DNA from 3 places in the Streptomyces sp. NPDC041129 genome. Region 2 is predicted to be linked to each of the others. Evidence: riboswitches for the same ligand, from Rfam matches in the RefSeq annotation. Region 2 holds a riboswitch; each other region holds the start of a gene.
What was found. Region 2 has a riboswitch for cobalamin ahead of ACZ6B1_RS04860 (prenyltransferase/squalene oxidase repeat-containing protein). Riboswitches for the same ligand answer to the same signal wherever they lie in the genome.
Positions count from the first base shown of each region.

Region 1: another riboswitch for cobalamin. It lies ahead of ACZ6B1_RS23965 (cobalamin biosynthesis protein); the one in region 2 lies ahead of ACZ6B1_RS04860 (prenyltransferase/squalene oxidase repeat-containing protein).
Region 3: another riboswitch for cobalamin. It lies ahead of nicT (Nickel transporter NicT); the one in region 2 lies ahead of ACZ6B1_RS04860 (prenyltransferase/squalene oxidase repeat-containing protein).

Region 1 is NZ_JBVIYV010000007.1:358,228-365,406, reverse strand. It holds gene ACZ6B1_RS23975 (inorganic phosphate transporter) at 1-1,099, shown strand, start outside; gene ACZ6B1_RS23970 (hypothetical protein) at 1,123-1,350, shown strand; cobalamin riboswitch at 1,474-1,614, shown strand; gene ACZ6B1_RS23965 (cobalamin biosynthesis protein) at 1,732-2,676, shown strand; gene ACZ6B1_RS23960 (cobyric acid synthase) at 2,673-4,181, shown strand; gene cobN (cobaltochelatase subunit CobN) at 4,178-7,179, shown strand, end outside.
Region 2 is NZ_JBVIYV010000001.1:1,123,802-1,130,980, reverse strand. It holds gene ACZ6B1_RS04870 (energy-coupling factor transporter transmembrane component T) at 1-156, opposite strand, end outside; gene ACZ6B1_RS04865 (SCO2322 family protein) at 149-793, opposite strand; gene ACZ6B1_RS04860 (prenyltransferase/squalene oxidase repeat-containing protein) at 790-2,019, opposite strand; cobalamin riboswitch at 2,137-2,287, opposite strand; gene ACZ6B1_RS04855 (TetR family transcriptional regulator) at 2,527-3,168, opposite strand; gene ACZ6B1_RS04850 (glycosyltransferase family 4 protein) at 3,389-4,801, shown strand; gene ACZ6B1_RS04845 (class I SAM-dependent methyltransferase) at 4,795-5,547, shown strand; gene ACZ6B1_RS04840 (prenyltransferase/squalene oxidase repeat-containing protein) at 5,544-6,614, shown strand; gene ACZ6B1_RS04835 (hypothetical protein) at 6,778-7,179, shown strand, end outside.
Region 3 is NZ_JBVIYV010000005.1:207,360-214,538, reverse strand. It holds gene ACZ6B1_RS18880 (RNA polymerase sigma-70 factor) at 1-410, opposite strand, end outside; gene ACZ6B1_RS18875 (DUF6445 family protein) at 483-1,169, opposite strand; gene ACZ6B1_RS18870 (DUF4142 domain-containing protein) at 1,455-2,210, shown strand; gene ACZ6B1_RS18865 (glycoside hydrolase family 13 protein) at 2,311-3,957, opposite strand; gene ACZ6B1_RS18860 (LAETG motif-containing sortase-dependent surface protein) at 4,215-5,147, shown strand; cobalamin riboswitch at 5,289-5,493, shown strand; gene nicT (Nickel transporter NicT) at 5,523-6,608, shown strand; gene ACZ6B1_RS18850 (nucleoside hydrolase) at 6,636-7,179, opposite strand, start outside.

The DNA of each region.
Region 1 (7,179 bases), on a different contig from region 2:
CAACACGATCTCCAAGGGTCTCGTCGATGAGAACGGCATCCGTCCCGAGGTCATCTTCGCCGCCCTGGTCGGCGCGATCCTCTGGAACCTGCTGACCTGGCTGGTGGGACTTCCCTCCAGCTCCTCCCACGCCCTGATGGGCGGCCTGATCGGCGCCACCGTCGCCTCGGCGGGCCTCGGCGCCGTCCACGGCGACGTCCTGGTCACCAAGGTGCTGCTGCCGGCGGTCGCCGCCCCGCTCGTGGCCGGCCTGGCCGCCATGCTCGCCACCCGCTTCTCCTACGGGATCGGCGGCAACGCCGAGGGCGAGGCCAACCGCAAGGGCTACCGCGCCGGCCAGATCGCCTCCGCCGGACTGGTCTCCCTCGCCCACGGCACCAACGACGCCCAGAAGACGATGGGCATCATCACCCTGGCGCTGATCGCGGGCGGTGCCATCGCCCCGGGCTCCAACCCTCCCACCTGGGTGATCCTCTCCGCGGGCATGGCGATCGCGCTCGGCACCTACATCGGCGGCTGGCGCATCATCCGCACCATGGGCAAGGGCCTGACCGAGCTGGAGCCCCGTCAGGGCTTCGCCGCCCAGACCAGCGCCGCCACCGCCATCCTGGCCTCCTCGCACCTCGGCTTCTCGCTGTCCACCACGCACGTCGTCTCCGGTTCGGTGATGGGCGCGGGTCTCGGCCGCAAGGGCGGCGTGGTCCGCTGGTCCACCGCGACCCGCATGGCCGTCGCCTGGGTCCTCACCCTGCCCGCGGCCGCCCTGGTCGGCGCGCTCGCCGAGTCCGTCACGGACCTGGGCGACTGGGGCACCGCCGCCGTCGCGGTCTTCCTGGTCGGCTCCAGCGCCGCCATCTGGAAGCTCTCCCGCCGCGAGGTCGTCGACCACACCAACGTCAACGGCACCGACGAGGCCGTTGAGCCCGCCGGTGTGGTGACCACCGCGATCGCCGCGGTGACCCCGCCGCCGACCGGCACCATCACCCTCACCGAGGGGCCGTCCATCAGCTTCCCGGCGCAGTCCAGCGGCCCGGCCCCGGCCGTCGCCGAAGTCACGGCACCGGTCGCTCCGGCCGTCCCGCCGGCCGCCACCGTCTGACCCGGTTACCGGAGGAAAGCAACATGAAGATCGACTGGGCGGCCCTCGGCTCCGTCTTCGGCGTCAGCCTCGCCTTCGCGCTGGGCCTGGTGGCCCTGTTCACCCTCGGCGTCAACGGCCTGTCCCGGCGGGAGAGGGCGGCGGCGCAGGGCGGGTCCGCGACGCTCGCCGTGACCGGCGCGTACGTGTGCTTCGCGGCGTGCGCGGCGGCCGTGGCCTACGGCATCTATCTGATCGTGGCCAAGCCCTGAGCCGAGCCACCTCCGAAGAGGCTCCCCGCCGGTGTGTTCCGGCAGGGAGCCTTTTTCATGTCCGGATCTCGCCGGTGTGGGGCTCAGCACACTCTCCCCCCGCAGGTCAAAGGCAAGTTGACGGCCCTTCCGGGCGCGTGGTGGACTGCCCGGGCCATGTACGGCGGCAGGAGAGGAAGCCGGTGCGAATCCGGCGCGGTCCCGCCACTGTCACCGGGGAGTGATCCCCGGGAGCCAGGAACTCTCACCGCCGGCTTCGTCGAACCAGGGCGTGGACACCCTGAGTGAGGACACATATCGCCATGCTCGGCCGCAGAACGAGGACCAGTACCAGGGCCTGTCGCGAGAGTTCCGCTTCCGCGCCCACGGTCGGCTGAGCCGATGGGTGCCGATCGCGCTTACGCGTACGGCGCCGCCGCCGGCCTTCTCGGTGACCTGCTCCTCGGCGATCCGCGCCGCGGGCATCCGGTCGCCGCGTTCGGGCGGGCGGCCGCTGCCGTGGAACGCGTGCTGTGGCACGACCACCGAGGCTGGGGCGCGCTGCACACCGCCGTCTGCGCCGGCGGCGCCGTGGCCACCGGGCTCGTCGCCCAACGGGCCGTGCGCCGCTCCCCCGTCGCCACCGCCGCGCTGACCGGCGCGGCCACCTGGGCCGTCGTCGGTGGCACCTCGCTGGCCCGCGAGGCCCGGGCGATCGGGCGCGCCCTGGAGGCCGGTGACGTGACGGCGGCCCGCGCGCGGCTGCCCCATCTGTGCGGCCGGGACCCGCAGGCGCTGGACGCCGACGGGATCGCCCGGGCCGTGGTCGAGTCCGTAGCCGAGAACACCTCCGACGCCGTCGTGGGCGCGCTGGTGTGGGGTGCCGTGGGCGGGGTGCCGGGGCTGCTCGGGTTCCGGGCCGTCAACACCCTGGACGCGATGGTCGGTCACAAGTCGCCGCGCCTGCGCCGGTACGGCTGGGCCTCGGCCCGGCTCGACGACCTCGCCGGGTGGCCGGGGGCCCGGCTGACCGCCGTGCTCGCCGCGCTGGCCGGACCCGACCCGCGGGGTGCCGTGCGGGTCTGGCGGGCGGACGCGGCCAAGCACCCGAGCCCCAACGCCGGGCCCGTCGAGGCGTCGTTCGCGGGCGCCCTCGGGGTGCGGCTCGGCGGGACGCTCTCCTACGCCGGGCGGGTGGAACACCGGCCCGTACTGGGCGGCGGCGCCGGGCGGGCCGTCCGGGTCACCGACATCGACCGGGCCGTACGGCTCTCCCGCCGCGTCGGCCTGCTCGCGCTCGGTGTCACCGCCGGTGCGCGCCTCCTCGTGAAGGGACGTGGCAAGTGAACGGTGGTCTCCTCGTCGCCGGCACCACCTCCGACGCCGGCAAGAGCGTCGTGACGGCCGGGATCTGCCGCTGGCTGGTGCGCCAGGGCGTGAAGGTCGCGCCGTTCAAGGCGCAGAACATGTCCCTCAACTCCTTCGTGACGCGCGAGGGTGCCGAGATCGGGCGGGCACAGGCGATGCAGGCGCAGGCCTGCCGGGTGGAGCCGACCGCGCTGATGAACCCCGTGCTGCTCAAGCCGGGCGGTGAACAGAGCAGCCAGGTGGTGCTGCTGGGCAAGCCGGTGGGCGAGATGAGCGCGCGCGGCTACCACGGCGGGCGCCAACAGCGGCTGCTGGGCACGGTGCTGGACTGCCTGGCCGAGTTGCGGGGCACGTATGACGCGGTGATCTGTGAGGGGGCCGGTTCGCCCGCGGAGATCAATCTGCGGCGCACGGACATCGTCAACATGGGGATCGCGCGGGGCGCGCGGCTGCCCGTGCTCGTGGTGGGCGACATCGACCGCGGCGGCGTCTTCGCCTCCTTCTTCGGCACCCTCGCCCTGCTGTCGCCCGAGGACCAGGAACTGGTCGCCGGGTTCATGGTGAACAAGTTCCGGGGGGACGTCTCCCTGCTGGAGCCCGGCCTCGGCATGCTCCGGAACCTCACCGGGCGGCGGACGTACGGCGTGCTGCCGTTCCGGCACGGGCTCGGCATCGACGAGGAGGACGGACTGCGGGTGTCGCTGCGCGGCACCGTGCGGGAGTCCACGGTGGCTCCCCCGGTCGGGGAGGACGTGCTGCGGGTCGCCGTGTGCGCGATCCCGCTGATGTCCAACTTCACCGACGTGGACGCGCTGGCCGCCGAACCGGGCGTCGTGGTGCGGTTCGTGGACCGCCCGGAGGAACTGGCGGACGCGGACCTGGTGGTGATCCCGGGCACCCGCGGGACCGTGCGGGCGCTTCGGTGGCTGCGCGAGCGCGGGCTCGCGGACGCGCTCGCACGACGGGCCGCCGAGGGCCGTCCGGTGCTCGGGATCTGCGGCGGCTTCCAGATCCTGGGTGAGCACATCGAGGACGAGGTCGAGTCGCGCGCCGGCGCCGTCAGCGGACTCGGCCTGCTGCCCGTGCGGGTGCGGTTCGCCCGGGAGAAGACCCTCACCCGGCCGTCCGGCCGGGCCCTCGGCGAGCGGGTCGAGGGTTACGAGATCCATCACGGGGTCGCCGAAGTCGCCGGCGGGGAACCTTTCCTGGACGGTTGCAGGGTGGGTTCCGTGTGGGGCACGCACTGGCACGGCTCGCTGGAGTCGGACGGCTTCCGGCGGGCCTTCCTGCGGGAGGTGGCGGCCGCCGCGGGACGCCGCTTCGTACCGGCCCCCGGCACCTCGTTCGCCGCGCTGCGCGAGGAGCAGCTCGACCGGCTCGGCGATCTGATCGAACAGCACGCGGACACGGACGCGCTCCGACGGCTCATCGAGTCGGGCGCGCCGCAAGGACTGCCTTTCATTCCACCGGGAGCGCCCGCATGAGCACAGTGTTGTTGTTGTCGACCGCCGACACCGATCTGCTGGCGGCCCGGGCCTCCGGCGCCGGGTACCGGATCGGCAATCCGACCCGGGTGGACGTGGCCGGGGAACTGCCGGGTCTGGTCGAGGGCGCGGACCTCGCGGTCGTGCGGTTGCTCGGCGGCAAGCGGGCCTGGGAGGACGGACTGGCCGCGCTGAAGGCGTCCGGCGTCCCGACCGTGCTGCTGGGCGGCGAGAGCGTGCCGGACGCCGAGCTGATGGCCGAGTCGTCCGTACCGGCGGGCGTGGTGGCGGAGGCGCTGAAGTACCTCGTCGAGGGCGGCCCGGACAACCTGACCGAACTGGCCCGGTTCCTCTCCGACACGGTGCTGCTCACCGGCGAGGGCTTCGAGGAGCCGCGGAAGATGCCGGAGTTCGGCGTCCACGGCTCGTACGAGGTCAGGGAGGGCCGCCCGACGGTGGGCGTGCTGTTCTACCGGGCGCACGAACTGAGCGGCAACACCGCCTTCGTGGACACGCTGTGCGAGGCGATCGAGGCGCGGGGCGCCAACGCCCTTCCGGTGTACTGCGGTTCGCTGCGCGGCGCGGACGCCGGGCTGTACGAGCTGCTGGGCCGGGCCGACGCCCTGGTCGCCACCGTGCTGGCGGCCGGCGGTACGCACGCCTCGCAGGCGTCCGCCGGTGGCGACGAGGAGTCCTGGGACATCGGGGCCCTCGCCGATCTGAACGTGCCCGTGCTGCAGGGGCTCTGCCTCACCTCCTCGCGGGCCGCCTGGGCGGAGTCGGACGCCGCCCTCTCCCCCATGGACGCGGCGATGCAGGTGGCCATCCCGGAGTTCGACGGACGGCTCGTCACCGTGCCGTTCTCGTTCAAGGAGCAGGGTCCGGACGAGGTCCCGGTGTACGTCGCCGACCCCGAGCGGGCCGCGCGGGTCGCCGGGATCGCCGTACGCCACGCCGAGCTCGGGTACAAGCCGAACGCGGACAAGCGGATCGCGCTGGTCTTCACCGCCTACCCGACCAAGCACTCCCGGGTCGGCAACGCGGTCGGCCTGGACACGCCCGCCTCGGCGGTACGGGTGCTGGACGCGCTGCGGGACGCCGGGTACGTGGCCGACGGGTACCCGGACAACGGCGACGAGCTGATCCACCGGCTGATCGCGGCAGGCGGCCACGACGTCGAATGGCTGACGGAGGAGCAGCTGGCCGCCGCGCCCGCCCGGGTGCCGCTCGCCGACTACCGGGAGTGGTTCGACGGGCTCGACCCCGAGCTGCGGGACGCGATGCTGCAGGCGTGGGGCGAACCGCCGGGCGGTCTGTACGTGGACGGCGACGACATCGTGCTCGCCTCCCTGCGGTTCGGGAACGTCGTCGTGATGATCCAGCCGCCGCGCGGGTTCGGCGAGAACCCGATCGCGATCTACCACGACCCCGACATGCCGCCCTCCCACCACTACATGGCGGCCTACCGCTGGCTGGACAACAGCTTCGGCGCCGACGCGATCGTGCACATGGGCAAGCACGGCACGATGGAGTGGCTGCCGGGCAAGGGCCTGGGCCTGAGCGGCGGATGCGCTCCGGACGCCGTGCTCGGCGACCTCCCGCTGATCTACCCGTTCATCGTCAACGACCCCGGCGAGGGCACCCAGGCCAAGCGCCGCGGGCACGCCACCGTGGTCGACCACCTGGTGCCGCCGATGGCGCGCGCGGACACCTACGGCGACCTGGCCAAGCTGGAGCAGCTTCTGGACGAGTACGCGCTCGTCTCCGACCTGGACCCGGCGAAGGCACCGGCGGTGCGCGCCCAGATCTGGACGCTGGTCAAGACCGCCGAGCTCCACCACGACCTGCATGTGGACGAGCAGCCGGACGACGACGAGTTCGACGAGTTCGTCATGCACATCGACGGCTACCTGTGCGAGATCAAGGACGTGCAGATCCGCGACGGACTGCACATCCTCGGCGGCGGTCCGGAGGCCGAGCCGCGGGTGAACCTGGTCCTCGCCGTGCTGCGCGCCTCCCAGGTGTGGGGCGGGCAGGCGAACGCGCTGCCGGGGCTGCGGGCGGCGCTGGCCCGGCACTACGGCCTGGTGGAGAAGGAGCTGCTGGCCGAGCCGGGCGCGCCGGTGAAGGTGCCGGTGGAGCTGACGGACCGGGTCCAGGGTCCGTCGCGCACGGCGGCCGACGCGATCGACCTGCTGGAGCAACTCTGCCGGCGGATCGCGGAGGGCATGGAGTCGCGGGCCTGGGACCGGTCGGCCGTGCCCGCCGTACTGGGCTGCGTACTCGGCACCGGACTCCCGGACGCCGTGGCGGTGCTGGAGTTCGCCTGCGACGAGGTCGTACCGCGGCTGGCCCGGACCACCGACGAGATCGGGCACATCCTGCGGGCGCTGGACGGCGGTTACGTACCGGCCGGACCGTCGGGTTCGCCGACCCGTGGTCTGGTCAACGTGCTGCCGACCGGCCGGAACTTCTACTCGGTCGACCCGAAGGCCATCCCGTCCAGGCTGAGCTGGGAGGTCGGCCAGTCGCTCGCGGACTCGCTGGTCCAGCGGTATCTCGAGGACACCGGGGAGTATCCGAGGTCGGTGGGCCTCACGGTGTGGGGCACCTCCGCGATGCGCACCCAGGGCGACGACATCGCCGAGATCCTGGCGCTGCTCGGCTGCCGTCCGGTCTGGGACGACGCCTCGCGCCGGGTGACGGGCTTCGAGGTGATCGGCCCGCAGGAGCTGGGCCGGCCGCGCGTCGACGTCACGGTCCGTATCTCGGGCTTCTTCCGGGACGCGTTCCCGCACGTGGTCGGGCTGATCGACGACGCGGTCCGGGCGGTGGCCGAGCTGGACGAGCCGGCCGAGGTCAACTACGTGCGGGCGCACGTGGAGGAGGACACGGCGGAGCACGGCGACCGCCGGCGGGCGACGGCCCGCATCTTCGGCTCGAAGCCGGGCGCGTACGGCGCCGGTCTGCTGCCGCTGATCGACGCCCGGAACTGGCG
Region 2 (7,179 bases):
GGCCGCGCCCGGCCTCCCCGCTCCGGCGAGACGGCTGCCCGCGGTCCCGGTGGTGCCGCTTTCCACGCTCGCGGTGGTACGGCCCTCCGCGGCCGCGTCGGTGCGGCCGCCCGCCTGCGCGGTCGCCGCGGTGGCAGTGCTGTGACGGCTACGCATTCCCGCGCCGCCGCCGGGACCGCCACGCCGCGGCCCCGGCCAGCACCGCGACCACGCCCACACCGATCGGCAGCCCCAGCGAGGGACCGCTGTCCGGCTGCTCCGGCTTCGCGGCCTTCGCCGGCCTCTCCTCCGCCGACACCTGCTCCCCGCACCCCTTGTGCGGATATCCGGCGATCGCGCAGAGCAGGGCGTTGGTGTCGTAGCGCAGGGGCTTGGCGGCCGAGGCCAGCGCCTCGGCCGTCGTCGCGTCGGGGGAGACCCGGGCGCAGGCCGTGCGGCGCTTCGGCGGAGTCTCGCCGGAGGGTGCGTCCGCCGGTGTGCCGAAGTCGATGACGAGGGCCACCCGCTTCGTGCCCGCCTTCGCGGGCGTGCCGGCGCAGATGGTGGCGAAGTCCGCCGTGCCGCGCGGCCGGGTCGCGTCCCGCGAGTCCTCGCTCACCGCGAAACGGAAGCCCTGTACGGCGCCGTCGTCGGGGCGGGCGGTCGAGGGACCCTCGGTGGCGTACGACCAGTGCCCGCCGGACCGCTCCCAGAACGACCAGTAGCGGTACCCGGCGGCCCGCGCCTTCGCCGCGCCGGCCAGGACGACGAACGCGGCGAGGAGCAGGGCGGCGGCACGGCGGACGGCGGTCACGGCTGCTGCTTCTTCCGGCGGCCGCTGAGCAGGAAGCCGATGCCGATGCCGGCGACGAGGCCGACGCCGACGATCCACCAGACGCCGGTGTTCGAGTCGTCCTCGGCGCGCTTGCCGGACTCCTCGGTGTGGGCTGCCGCGCGCGGCGCCGGGCCGGTGGCGTTGAGCGACCGCACCAGGTCGGTGCCGCCGAAGTGCCGTGCGTCGGCGCCGACCGCGTGCGCGGCGAGGATGAGCTGGGCGTAGGCGGCCGGGCCGCTCTGCCCGGCCCAGCCGGCCGCGTTCTTCTCCAGCCAGGCGTACGGCTTCTTCGCCTGCGCGCTCCAGCCGTCCGCCGCCAGCGCGACGACCGCGTCCGCGGTGTTGCCGTAGTCGGGCTGGTCCTCGGCGCCGGGCAGTGCCGACTTGAGGTGGCCGGTCCCGGCGACGGCGTGGGCGAGATGGGCGGCGGCGTTGTCCGCGACCCGGGTGTCGGTGGCCTTGCCGGAGGAGGAGCAGGCGGGGGCCTTGGCGCGGGCCTTGACGGGCCCGTTCACGAACCCCTTGCCGAGGGCGCCCAGCACACCGGCAGCCGTGGCGTCCGCGTTGGCGACCAGGCGCCCCTTCTTGTCCGGCTGGTAGGCGAGGGCGCCACCGCCGTCCTCGCCGCAGGCGAGCGCCCGCGAGCTCAGCAGCTCGTACGGAGTGCCCTTGTCGGCGCGGAGCTTGCCGGGGTCCTCCCCGGCCCCGGCGAAGGCGCCGATGACGACCGAGGTGGAGTTGGTGTCGCTGGGGCTGCCCGGCGTGTAGCCCCAGCCGCCGTCCTTGTTCTGCGCGTTCTTCAGCCAGACCAGGGCCTTGCGTATGTCGGTGTCGTGTCCGCCGAGCGCCTGCAGGGCCTGGACGGCGGCGGCCGTGCTGTTGGTGTCGGGCTGGGCGCCGCCCTTGCCCCCGCAGGGCTTGGCCGTGTCCGCCCGGAACGCGGCGAAGCCGCCATGGGCGCACTGCTGCCCCACCAGCCAGTCGACGGCCGAGGCGGCGGGCCGGTAGCCGAGGGTGCGCTGGGCGAGCAGGGCGAGGGACTGGCGCCACACGCCGTCGTACGTCGGGTCGGACTTGCCGAACAGTCCGGACGGGACCGCCACCTTGGGCGAAGCGGAGGGGGACGTGTCGGCGGCCGTGGCGGGCGCGGCGGCGGCCAGCACGCCTATGGCGGCGAGAGCCGCGGCACTGCGGCGGACGTTCATGGTCGGCGACTGCCTCTCCTGCGGGGGAACCGGCAGCGCACGGGAAACACCCCGGGCGGCTCGGCCCCGTAAACCTCGACGGTGCCGTGCGCGGCGGGCCGCCGCGCACGTGAGCCGGTCAACGTCCCGTACGAGGCGGTCCGGCTCACCGTCGATGGACGAACGGCTCACGGCTGCGGGTCAGCGCCGGAATTGCACCGGCTTCCCCCCGTACGGGTGTGATGACGACGTCGCCACTTTACCGGCAGCCCTGCCGGGGCTGATGAGTGGCTGTGAGCACACGGGCCCGGTGACCGGGGTCACGGCCATTTCGGGAGGGAGTTGACGGCGGAGGCGTGCCCGTCGCACCGGAACACCCCGGATGCCGCTCCCCCATAGACGGCACCCGAGGTGAGTCGATCTTGCTCTCCGTGTCCTGATCCTCACCCACCGCTCCCGCAACTGTCAACGCGACTTGACAGGTTGACGCGGGGTGGCGCCGTTCCGGAGCGCCCCGGGTAGTCGCCCTCAGTGCCCCCTCGGGCCGGCCTCCGGATCCGTCAGGTCCATCAGCCGGCACACCGTTTCGATGTCGACCTTCACCTGGGCGATGGAGGCGCGGCCCGAGAGCCAGGTGATCAGGGCCGAGTGCCAGGTGTGCTCTATGACGCGGACCGCGGAGAGCTGTTCCGGCGTCGGGTGGTCCAGGCCCGTCGCGTCGAGGATGATCGCCGTGGTCTGCCGGGAGACCTGGTCGACCTCGGGGGAGACGCTGCGGTCGGCGAAGGTGAGGGCGCGGACCATCGCGTCCGCCAGCTGCGGCTCGCGCTGCAGGGCCCGGAACGCCCGCATCAGGGTCTCCGCGACCCGCTCGCCTGCCGAGTCGCCCGCCGGAGGCTTCTTGCGGAGGGTGCCGTGCATGTGCTCCAGCTGGTCCTGCATGGTGGCGACCAGCAGATGCACCTTCGACGGGAAGTACCGGTACAGGGTGCCGAGGGCGACCCGCGAGGACTCGGCGACCTCCCGCATCTGCACGGCGTCGAAACCGCCCCGGCTCGCCAGTTGCGCGCTCGCGTGCAGGATCCGGCGGCGGCGGGCCTCCTGCCGCTCGGTCAGCGGCGCCGTGGGGGGCCGGACACTCCCGGCTTCCAGCTTGGATTCCGCAGGCATGGGTCCCGCTCCGTGACAGTCGGTGAGGACATCTGTAGGGCACGTGATCATCCAGCATGCGGGGGGTTCGCGCCGTGGCGTGAATCACCTGTTCCACTGCTGTCAGGGCCCCTACCTGCCGGTAGATTCAGAGCCTCTTGAACGATCAAGTCTGAAACTTGTTCTAGATTAGCGTCCCGTCATAGTGTCGCGGGAGAGTGCAGCGAGAAGGGGGCCCGGAGTGACCGCTGAGGCCAGTCAGGCGGGGCCCCGACCGGAGCTCGCAGCCGACGGCGGGCCACCGCTGCGCATCGCGCTCCTCACCTATAAGGGGAACCCGTTCTGCGGCGGCCAGGGCGTCTACGTCCGGCACCTCTCCCGCGAGCTGGCCCGCCTCGGCCACCGCGTCGAGGTCATCGGAGCCCAGCCCTATCCCGTGCTCGACGAGGGACACGACGGCCTGAGCCTCACCGAGCTGCCCAGCCTCGACCTCTACCGCCAGCCCGACCCGTTCCGCACCCCCGGGCGGGACGAGTACCGGGACTGGATCGACGCCCTCGAGGTCGCCACCATGTGGACCGGCGGCTTCCCCGAGCCGCTCACGTTCTCCCTGCGCGCCCGCCGCCATCTGCGCGCCCGGCGCGGGGAGTTCGACGTCGTCCACGACAACCAGACGCTCGGCTACGGCCTGCTCGGCGACATCGGCGCCCCCCTGGTCACCACGATCCACCACCCCATCACCGTCGACCGGCAGTTGGAGCTGGACGCGGCCGAGAGCCGGCAGCGCCGTCTGTCCGTGCGCCGCTGGTACGCCTTCACCCGGATGCAGAAGCGCGTCGCCCGCCGCCTGCCCTCGGTGCTCACCGTCTCCGGCAGCTCCCGCCAGGAGATCGTGGACCATCTCGGCGTCCGCGACGACCGCGTCCACGTGGTCCACATCGGCGCCGACACCGACCTCTTCGCGCCGAATCCCGCCGTCGCCGAGGTGCCCGGCCGGATCGTCACCACCTCCAGCGCCGACGTCCCCCTCAAGGGCCTGGTCTTCCTGGTGGAGGCCCTCGCCAAGGTGCGCACCGAACACCCGGCCGCCCACCTCGTCGTCGTCGGCAAGCGCCCCACGGAGGGACCCGTCGCCCAGGCGATCGAGCGCTACGGCCTCGAAGACTCAGTCGAGTTCGTCAAGGGCATCTCCGACGCCGAACTGGTCGACCTGATCCGCTCGGCCGAGGTCGCCTGCGTGCCCTCGCTCTACGAGGGCTTCTCGCTGCCCGCCGCCGAGGCCATGGCCACCGGCACCCCCCTGGTCGCCACCACCGGCGGCGCCATCCCCGAGGTCGCCGGACGCGACGGCGAGACCTGCCTCGCCGTGCCGCCCGGTGACGCGGGGGCCCTCGCCGTCGGGCTCGTCCGGCTGCTGGGCGACCCCGGGCTGCGCGAGCGCCTCGGCCGCGCCGGCCGCGAGCGGGTACTGAGCCGCTTCACCTGGGCCCGGGCCGCCGAGGGAACGGTGGCCCGCTACCGGGAGGCCATCGCCGGTCACGGCGGCCGCCCGGACGCCCGGGACCGGTCCGGCGCCGCGCCCGCCGCCGTTCTCCGAGAACCACTCGTCTCCGACCGCGCAACCTCCGACCGTGAAAGCAGGGCCACGTGCTGACCGTCGACTTCTCCCGGTTCCCGCTCGCCCCCGGCGACCGTGTCCTGGACCTCGGCTGCGGGGCCGGCCGGCACGCCTTCGAGTGCTACCGGCGCGGCGCGCAGGTCGTGGCCCTCGACCAGAACGGCGAGGAGATCCGCGAGGTCGCCAAATGGTTCGCGGCCATGAAGGAGGCCGGCGAGGCACCGGCCGGCGCCACCGCCACCGCCATGGAGGGCGACGCCCTCGCGCTGCCCTTCCCCGACGAGTCCTTCGACGTCGTCATCATCTCCGAGGTGATGGAGCACATCCCCGACGACAAGGGCGTCCTCGCCGAGATGGTGCGCGTGCTCCGGCCCGGCGGCCGCATCGCCATCACCGTGCCCCGCTACGGTCCCGAGAAGGTCTGCTGGACGCTGTCCGACGCCTACCACGAGGTCGAGGGCGGCCACATCCGCATCTACAAGGCCGACGAGCTGCTGGGCAAGGTCCGCGAGGCGGGCCTGCGGCCGTACGGCAGCCACCACGCACACGCCCTGCACTCGCCGTACTGGTGGCTGAAGTGCGCGTTCGGCGTGGACAACGACAAGGCGCTGCCGGTGCGGGCGTACCACAAGCTGCTGGTCTGGGACATCATGAAGAAGCCGCTCGCCACCCGGATCGCCGAGCAGGCGCTGAACCCGGTCATCGGCAAGAGCTTCGTCGTCTACGCCACCAAGCCCCACCTCCCGCGGGTGGACGAGACCTCCGAGGCGGCCGCCAAGTGACCACCCCCCGGACAGAACACCTCGTCCTGCCCGGGGTCCTCACCGCCGAGCAGGCCGCCGCGACGGTACGCGGCATCCTCGCCGTACAGCGGGAGGACGGCGCGATCCCCTGGTTCCGCGGGCACCACCTCGACCCGTGGGACCACACCGAGGCCGCGATGGCCCTGGACGCGGCCGGCGAGCACGAGGCCGCCGAGCGGGCGTACGACTGGCTCGCCGCCCACCAGAACGAGGACGGCTCCTGGTACGCGGCCTACGCCGACGGCGCCCACGACGACGTCACCGACCGCGGCCGTGAGTCCAACTTCGTCGCCTACATAGCCGTAGGCGTCTGGCACCACTACCTGTCCACCGGCGACGACACGTTCCTGGACCGCATGTGGCCCACCGTGTACGCGGCGGTCGAGTGGGTGCTGCGGCTGCAGCAGCCCGGCGGCCAGATCGGCTGGCGCCGTGACGACGACGGCACCCCCACGGCCGACGCCCTGCTCACCGGCAGTTCCTCCGTGCACCACGCGCTGCGCTGCGCGCTCGCCATCGCCGAGCAGCGCGAGGAGTCGCAGCCGGACTGGGAGCTGGCGGCCGGGGCGCTGCGCCACGCCATCCGCCGGCACCCCGAGCGCTTCCTCGACAAGGACCGCTACTCGATGGACTGGTACTACCCGGTCCTCGGCGGCGCGCTCACCGGATCCGAGGCCAAGGAGCGCATCGAGGCGGACTGGGACCGCTTCGTCGTCCCGGGCCTGGGTGTGCGCTGCGTCGTCCCCAACCCCTGGGTGACCGGCGGCGAGTCCTGCGAACTCGCGCTGGCCCTGTGGGCGATGGGCGAGTCCGACCGCGCGCTGGACATCCTGCAGTCGGTGCAGCACCTGAGGGACGCGGAGAGCGGCCTGTACTGGACGGGTTACGTCTTCGACGACGACGCCATATGGCCCCGCGAGCTCACCACCTGGACGGCGGGTTCGCTGCTCCTGGCCGTCGCCGCGCTGGGCGGCCACGACGCCACCTGCGCGGTCTTCGGCGGGGAGTACCTGCCGTCCGGGCTGGACCCCGACTGCTGCGACTGACAGGCGCCGGCACGGTCGGTCGCCGCACGGCTACCCCGCGTGCCGAACCGTGGCGAGATATGCGCGTGTTGCGCGACATGTCCATGTTTCGGGTGGGGTGCGTGAGGTCACACGGCTCCACGGAGCACATGGACCGAAAGCGACACCTCCACAGGAGGACACCGTGCCCGTACCGATACGCCACATCGCCGTGGCCCTCACCCTCTGCTGCGCGCTACTCGCCGGCTCCACGGCCTACGCGTCGAGCCACGGCACCTCGCAGCGCAACCCGACGGCCGCCGTCGCGGCGGCCGAGCCCAGCCCCAGCACCTCCGCCGAGAAGCAGAAGTTCGCCAAGACCCGGTTCGTGGCGAACGCGGGCCTCGCGGCCGGAGCCGTCTACCAGTGGATCTACAAGCCCTACAAGGCGGGCAAGTTCAAGAAGGGTGCGCACGGCCGCAAGCTGACCCTCGTCAAGGCGGGCCTCGCCGGTGCGTTCGCGTACAACCGCCTGAAGGCCGCGGCGCGCAACGCCAAGGGCGATCCCACCCTCTCCAAGGCCATCGCCCCGATCACGGCGGGCATC
Region 3 (7,179 bases), on a different contig from region 2:
GCGTAGCCGAAGACCTCGCGCAGGACGAACACCGCCCGTTCCACCGGGGTCAGCGTCTCCAGGACCACCAGCATGGCCGTCGAGACACTGTCGGCGAGTTCCGCCTCCTCCTGGACGCCGGGGGAGGTCAGCAGGGGCTCGGGCAGCCAGGGGCCGACGTACCGCTCGCGGCGCGCCCGGGCCGAGGTGAGGCGGTTCAGGGAGTGGTTGGTGACGGTGCGGACCAGGTAGGCGCGGGGGTCCCGGACCGCCGAGCGGTCCGCGGAGTGCCAGCTCAGCCAGGTGTCCTGTAGGACGTCCTCCGCGTCCGCCACGCTGCCCAGCATCCGGTACGCCGTCGCGAACAGCGTCCGCCGGTGCTCGAGGTAGGGATCGGGGTCGCGGCCGGTGTCCGTCTCCGAGTGCGCCATGGAACCAACGCTGCCAGAGGACCCCGGCACCGCCACCGCCGGGTCCCGGCACCGCCAGGCGGGATGCCCGGCTCAGGCCATCCAGAAGAAGACCGCCGTCATCCGCTTCTGCGCCAGCTCCCTGCCGAAGTAACCCGTCGCGCTGTGCACCAGGCTGGCGTTGTAGAGGAGCAGCCGGTTGTACCGGTGCGGGACGCGGACGTCCTCCTCGAAGGCGTCGGCGGCCACGAAGCGGGTGCCGAGCGCCTCCACGAGGTTGTTGTGCGGGGCCTGGACGACATTGCCGCCGAGCCGGCCGCCGGGCAGGGACTGGCGGTAGAAGCTGGTGCCGCAGTCCTTGGGCACGCCCGGGTTGAGGTACAGCACGGCCGCGTACCGGCACAGCGCGCGCGAGTCGGTGTGCGGGCGGGGTTCGCTCTCGCCCTCGCCGACCACCTGTACGCAGTTGTGGTTGAGGGTGCCGCCGCCGGGCGCCCGCTGGACCCACAGCTTCCCGGCCCCGGTGGCCTTCCTCACCAGCCGCTCGACGCGGTCGAGTTCACGGGGTTCGAGGCCGGGCATGGCGCGCAGTCCGGGCCAGGTCTCGGAGGTGTACGGGTGACCCCTGGTCCAGTCGTCCTTGGCCAGGCACCGCTCCCGTACGGCGCCGGGGTCCGGGAGGACGTCGTCCAGCACCCAGTAGTCACGGCCCCTGGTGGGCTTGCGGTAGGGCAGGACGGGCAGCACGGCGGGCGTCCTCGGGGACGGTTGCGGGGGCATGCGGCGAATCTAGGTCCGCCTCCGGTCTGCCTTCTCCCGGCGGAGGGTCAACCTTCACCCAACCATCTGCCATGTACATCTATCGATTGCCAACGGATCGCAATCGAGGAGGGCTGGGACCTCGTCTTCGGCCCGGTGACAGTTTTTACCCTCGCCACAGAAACGATCGGCCCTCCCGTCCGTACTGCTGTGCGTACGAACTGCCCGCGCGTCGTCGGGGGCGGAATCCACGACCGGGCAGGAGGCACGGTGCGCTTTTCGCGGAACGCGACGGGAACTCTCTTCGTGGGCGGTGCGATGGCCCTGACACTCGGCGCGCTCGCCTACCCGAGCATGCTCGGGCTGAACACCGTCTCCACCTCGCAGACCCGGATCATCGCCCAGACGCAGTGGGGGCCGCTCACCGAGGGCGACCGGGACTTCGTGGTCAGGGTGCGGGCCGCCGGTCTGTGGGAGTACCCGCTCGGTCAGATCGGGTTGCAGAAGGGCGCCTCGAAGGGAGTCCTGGAGGCCAGCAAGCACCTGGTCGACGGGCACGCCGCGCTGGACGCGAGCTGCCGCAAGATCGCCCCCATGCTGAACATCACCCTGCCCAACGTGGCGAGCCCCCAGCAGGAGGGCTTCGTCACGCAGCTCAAGGCGGAGAGCGGCAAGTCGTTCGACACCGACTTCGCCAACATCCTGCGGATGACGCACGGCTCGATCTTCAACTCGATCGCCAAGATCCGCTCCACCACCAAGAACTCGCTGATACGCGCCCTCGCCGACCAGGCCAACGACACCGTGCTGGACCACATGACGGTGATGGAGAAGACCGGCCTGGTCGACTTCGAGCAGACCATCTTCCAGCAGACCACCCCGCCGAAGCTGCCCTCCGACAACCTCACCCCGCCCCCGCCGCCGGCGGGTCAGCCGGAGGTGGTACTCACCCCGCCGCCGAACGCAACGTCCACCCCGCTGAACCTCAACGGCCTCAACGGCGACGGCGGCGGCTCCGGCGGCAACGCCCCGGCCCCCACCCCCAGTCCGACCGTGGGCTAGGGCCTGTTGTGAAAGTCCCGCCGTACGCCCGAAGGGCGGGCCGGGCGGCGTCAGGTGCGTGCATCACGTCGTCCGGCAGGCGGGACTTTCGCGCCAGGCCCTAGCCGAGCCACACCGTGGTGTCCGGCGGGAGGAGTCCGGCCTCCGCCAGCGGGGTGCTGGCGAGCAGCACCTCGCCCGGCGGCAGCGGTACGGGCCGTTCGGTGAGGTTGGTGACGCAGCGCCAGGTCTCGGTGCGGGCGAAGTCGAGGACACCGGCCGGGGCGCCGGGCGTCCAGGTCAGCGTCTCGCCCTCCAGCAGCTTCCGGCGCAGCCGCAGGGCGGTGCGGTAGAGCTCCAGGGTGGAGCCCTCGGCACCGGCCTGCGCCACCACCGCGTAGGAGCCGAAGGACTCCGGCTGCGGCAGCCAGGCGGCCCCCGGCCCGAAGCCGTACGACGGTCCGTCCGGCGTCCACGGGAGCGGCACCCGGCAGCCGTCGCGACCCTTGCGGACATGGCCGGTCTGCTCCCAGATCGGGTCCTGCAGCACCTGGGTGGGCAGGTCGGCGACCTCGGGCAGGCCCAGTTCCTCGCCCTGGTAGACGTACGCGGAGCCGGGCAGCGCCAGCATCAGCAGGGTCGCGGCCCGGGCCCGGCGCAGACCGGCCTCCGGGTCGACGGCGGGGGCCCGGCCGCCGGACAGCAGCCAGGCGTTCTCGTCGGTGCCGGGCGGCAGCAGCAGCCGGGAGGCGTGCCGTACGACGTCGTGGTTGGAGAGCACCCAGGTGGCCGAGGCGCCGACGGTGCGGGCCGTGGCGAGCGAACCGGTGATGACCTCCCGCAACTCGTCCGCGTTCCAGGAGGCCTGCAGATACTCGAAGTTGAAGGCCTGGCCGAGTTCGTCCGGGCGGGCGTACAGGGCGCGGCGGGCGTCCGGGACCCAGGCCTCGGCGACCGCGGTGCGGGGCGGGGTGTATGCGTCGAAGATCTTGCGCCAGTCGCGGTAGATCTCGTGGACCTCGTCGCGGTCCCAGTAGGGGTGGCTGCCGGGCGCGACGCGCAGCAGGGCCTCCTCGCCGGTGGCGCCGATGCCGCCGATGTCCCGCAGCGGTTCGGCGAGGTCCTTGGCGAGGCCGTGCGCCACGTCGACGCGGAAGCCGTCGACGCCCCGGTCGGACCAGAAGCGCAGGGTGGTGCGGAAGTCGGCGCGGACCTCCTCGTTCTCCCAGTTCAGGTCGGGCTGTTCGGGCGCGAAGAGGTGCAGGTACCACTCGCCGTCCGCGGCCCGCCGCCAGGCGCTGCCGCCGAACACCGACTGCCAGTCCGTGGGCGGCAGTTCACCGTGCGCGCCGCGGCCGGTGCGGAAGACGTAGCGGTCCCGGGCGGCGGAGCCGGGGCCGGCCCGCAGCGCCTCCTGGAACCAGGGGTGCTGGTGCGAGGTGTGGTTGGGGACGATGTCGACGACGACCTTCAGACCGAGCCGGTGGGCCTCGGCCACCATCGCGTCGAAGTCGTCCAGGGTGCCGAGGCGGGGGTCGACGTCCCGGGGGTCGGCGACGTCGTAGCCGCCGTCGGCCAGTTCCGAGGGGTAGAAGGGGCTCAGCCACAGGGCGTCGACGCCGAGCGTGGCGAGGTGGTTGAGGCGCTGGGTGACTCCCCTGAGGTCGCCGAGCCCGTCGCCGTCGGCGTCGGCGAAGCTGCGCGGATACACCTGGTAGATGACGGCCTGGCGCCACCAGTCGGGGTTCCGGGACGAGAGGTCTGCCATACGGGCTCCCTTCGGGAAGGACGACAGTACAGAGACTGTCCACATTGCCCGGAAAGGGAACCTTGGGGCGATGGGGAGCGGATCATTCCCCGTGTGATGGAGTTGTGACGACCCCATGAACGACCCTTGTATTCACGCAGGTTGACAGGTTTCAACAGGGCCGATCACCATGGCCTCACACTGTGGCGCATGTGACCAGTGCGCCGGGTGTCTCTCCTGACTTCTTCGCTCACTCGAGCTTCTGCGATGGGATATCCATGTCCATAGCCAGACGTGTCACCGCGCGCCGCCTGCTGGGGACGGGCGCCGCGTCACTCGCCCTCTGCGCCGCCTCGGTCGCCGCCGCCTCCGGCGCCTGGGCCCACGGCACGCACGGCGGTGACGGCTGGAAGTCCGGTGGCCACTACGCGCCCGGCACCGGCGCGGGCACCGAGACCGGCACCGACCGCTGCCGGTTCTCGCTGGACGGCGTGAACTTCTTCGACTCGGTCAAGGTGGACGACCAGAACCTCAGGCCGACCGAGGACGGCAAGGTCCACGTCAAGGTCCGCGCCGCCGAGGACGCCGCCGGCTGCACCGCCTCGCTCGCCTCCTACCTCGCCCACGGCGCCAGCTTCGCCACCTCGGGCGAGCAGGTCTTCGTCGACTTCGACACGGTGGCCGTCAAGCCGGGCGAGACCGACTCCCTCGACATCGCGGTACCGGACGCGGGCTGCTTCGCCCAGATCGACCTCTACCGGGGCGCGGTCAGGTTCGACGGCAGGACCGACGCCGGTGACGGCTTCGAGCACGGGGACCTGCCCAAGGGCCCGGACCACCCGGTCATCAAGGACAAGCTGATCGCGGCCTGGAACGGCGGCACGAAGGACTGCACCAGCACCCCGGAGGAGCCGCAGTCCCCGTCGCCGAGCGCCCCCGCGGAGGAGTCGGCCCCGCCCGCGCCGAGCGCCTCGGAGTCGTCCGAGGCACCGTCCCCGGCCTCCTCGGAGTCCGCGCCTGCCCCGTCCGCCTCCGAGTCGCGGGCCGGCTCGGCACCCACGCCGGACGGTGGCGGTGACGACGGCGGCGACCTCGCGGAGACCGGTGGCGGCGGCAACTCGGGGCTGATCGCGGGCGGGGCCGCCGTGCTGGTCGCCGGCGGCGCCGCGTTCGTGCTCCTCGCGCGCCGCAAGCGGGGCGCGCAGGGCTGACCGGCCGCCCCTCACCTCCCGCACATCACGACCCCCGCCGCTCGCGGCAGCCGCGAGGCCTGCCAGACGGCGGGGGCCGTGCCGCGTGTGATCTTGAGTACCTGCACCGGTGCGCGGCTATGCGGACGAGCGTTCACCTGCCTACGGTGGGCGGGCCGTGGTGCTCGGGAAGTCGGTGACGCCCCCTCAGGGGTCCATGCCGACGCGGCCCTCGCCACTGTGATCGGGGAGTTCCCGTCCCGTCCGGCGTCCGCCGGGCCACTGGCCGTTCACCCGGCTGGGAAGGCAGGGACGGCGAACGCACCACCCCGTAAGCCAGGAGACCGGCCACGGCAGCTCACGAGATGATCCACGAGGTGCTGGAGCGTGAATCCGATGGCCGATGCCGCCGCTTTCCGATGGCGACGCGAGGACACGATCAGGACGGCGGGGCTGCTGGCGGTGATCGCCGCCCTGCACGTCGTCGCCTTCGGGGTGCTGTTCCTGCTCGTCGCCCCGGGGCACTACAAGGTCGGCCAGGACGTCTTCGGCGTCGGCCTCGGCGTCACCGCCTACACCCTGGGCATGCGGCACGCCTTCGACGCCGACCACATCGCCGCGATCGACAACACCACCCGCAAGCTGATGGCCGACGGCAGACGGCCGGTGTCGGTGGGCTTCTGGTTCGCGCTGGGGCACTCCAGCGTGGTGGTGCTGCTGGCCCTGCTGATCGCGGGCGGGACCCGGCTCGCCGGCCGGGTCATGGACGAGCACTCACGCACCCACCAGGTGCTCGGCTTCATGGGCACGACGATCTCCGGCACCTTCCTCTACCTCATCGCCGCGCTCAACCTGGTCGCGCTGGCGGGCATCCTGAGGGTGTTCCGGGCGATGAGGTCCGGCACGTACGACGAGCGGGAGCTGGAACAGCACCTGGACTCGCGGGGGTTCATGAACCGCGTACTGGGGCGGCTGACCAGGTCGGTCTCCCGGCCGGGACAGATGTTCCCGCTGGGCTTCCTGTTCGGGCTCGGCTTCGACACGGCCACCGAGGTCACGCTGATGGTGATGGCCGGGTCGGGCGCGGCGGCCGGACTGCCCTGGTACGCGGTGCTGTGCCTGCCGCTGCTCTTCGCCGCCGGGATGAGCCTGTTCGACACCCTCGACGGCACGTTCATGAACTTCGCCTACCAGTGGGCGTTCTCCAACCCGGTGCGCAAGGTGTTCTACAACCTCACCATCACCGGACTGTCCATCGCCGTCGCCTTCTTCATCGGCACCATCGAGCTGGTCGGCGTCCTGCACGAGAAGTTCGCCCTGGGCGACGCCGTGACCGGCTGGATCGCCGGACTGGACCTGGACAGCGTCGGCTACGTCATCGTCGGGCTGTTCGTGGTGGTGTGGGCGGCCGCGCTGGCCTACTGGCGGCTGGCGCGGGTGGAGGAGCGCTGGACGGCACGGGTCACGGCCACGTCCGACTGACACCCTGGGCCCCGCGTCCCCGGTGACTCACCCCGCCGGAACCCGGGGCCCCTCGACGGTCTCCAGGTACAGCTTCACGAACCGGTCCACGTCCACCTGCAACGCCACGTCCACCAGGGCCTGTTCGCGGACTCCCTCGTGGATCTCGGACTCGCCGGGGCGGGGGCGGCGGTCGACGAGGGTCTGGCCGCGGGCCGGACCGGGAGCCAGCGAGACCTCGACCGGCAGGCGCCGGGTGGCGATGCCCGCCGGATCGGCGACGGCGCACACCGCGCCCGCGTCACCGAGTCCGCCCGCCTCCTCGGCCTCCGGCGCGCCGCCCTGAGCGGTGGGCCGGTGGGCGAGGAGTTCCCCGGCCAGCCGGGTGCCCGGATCGGCGCTGCCGCGCAGCCGGTGCACATCGGTGCCTGGCACGACGACCTGCATGAAGACGTCCAGCCCGTACATCGTGATCGGCACCCCCGCGGTGAGCAGTACGGCCGCCGCCTCGGGGTCGTGCCAGACGTTGAACTCGGCGACCGGCGTGGCGTTTCCGGTGGCGACCGCGCCGCCCATGAACACGATCCGCTCG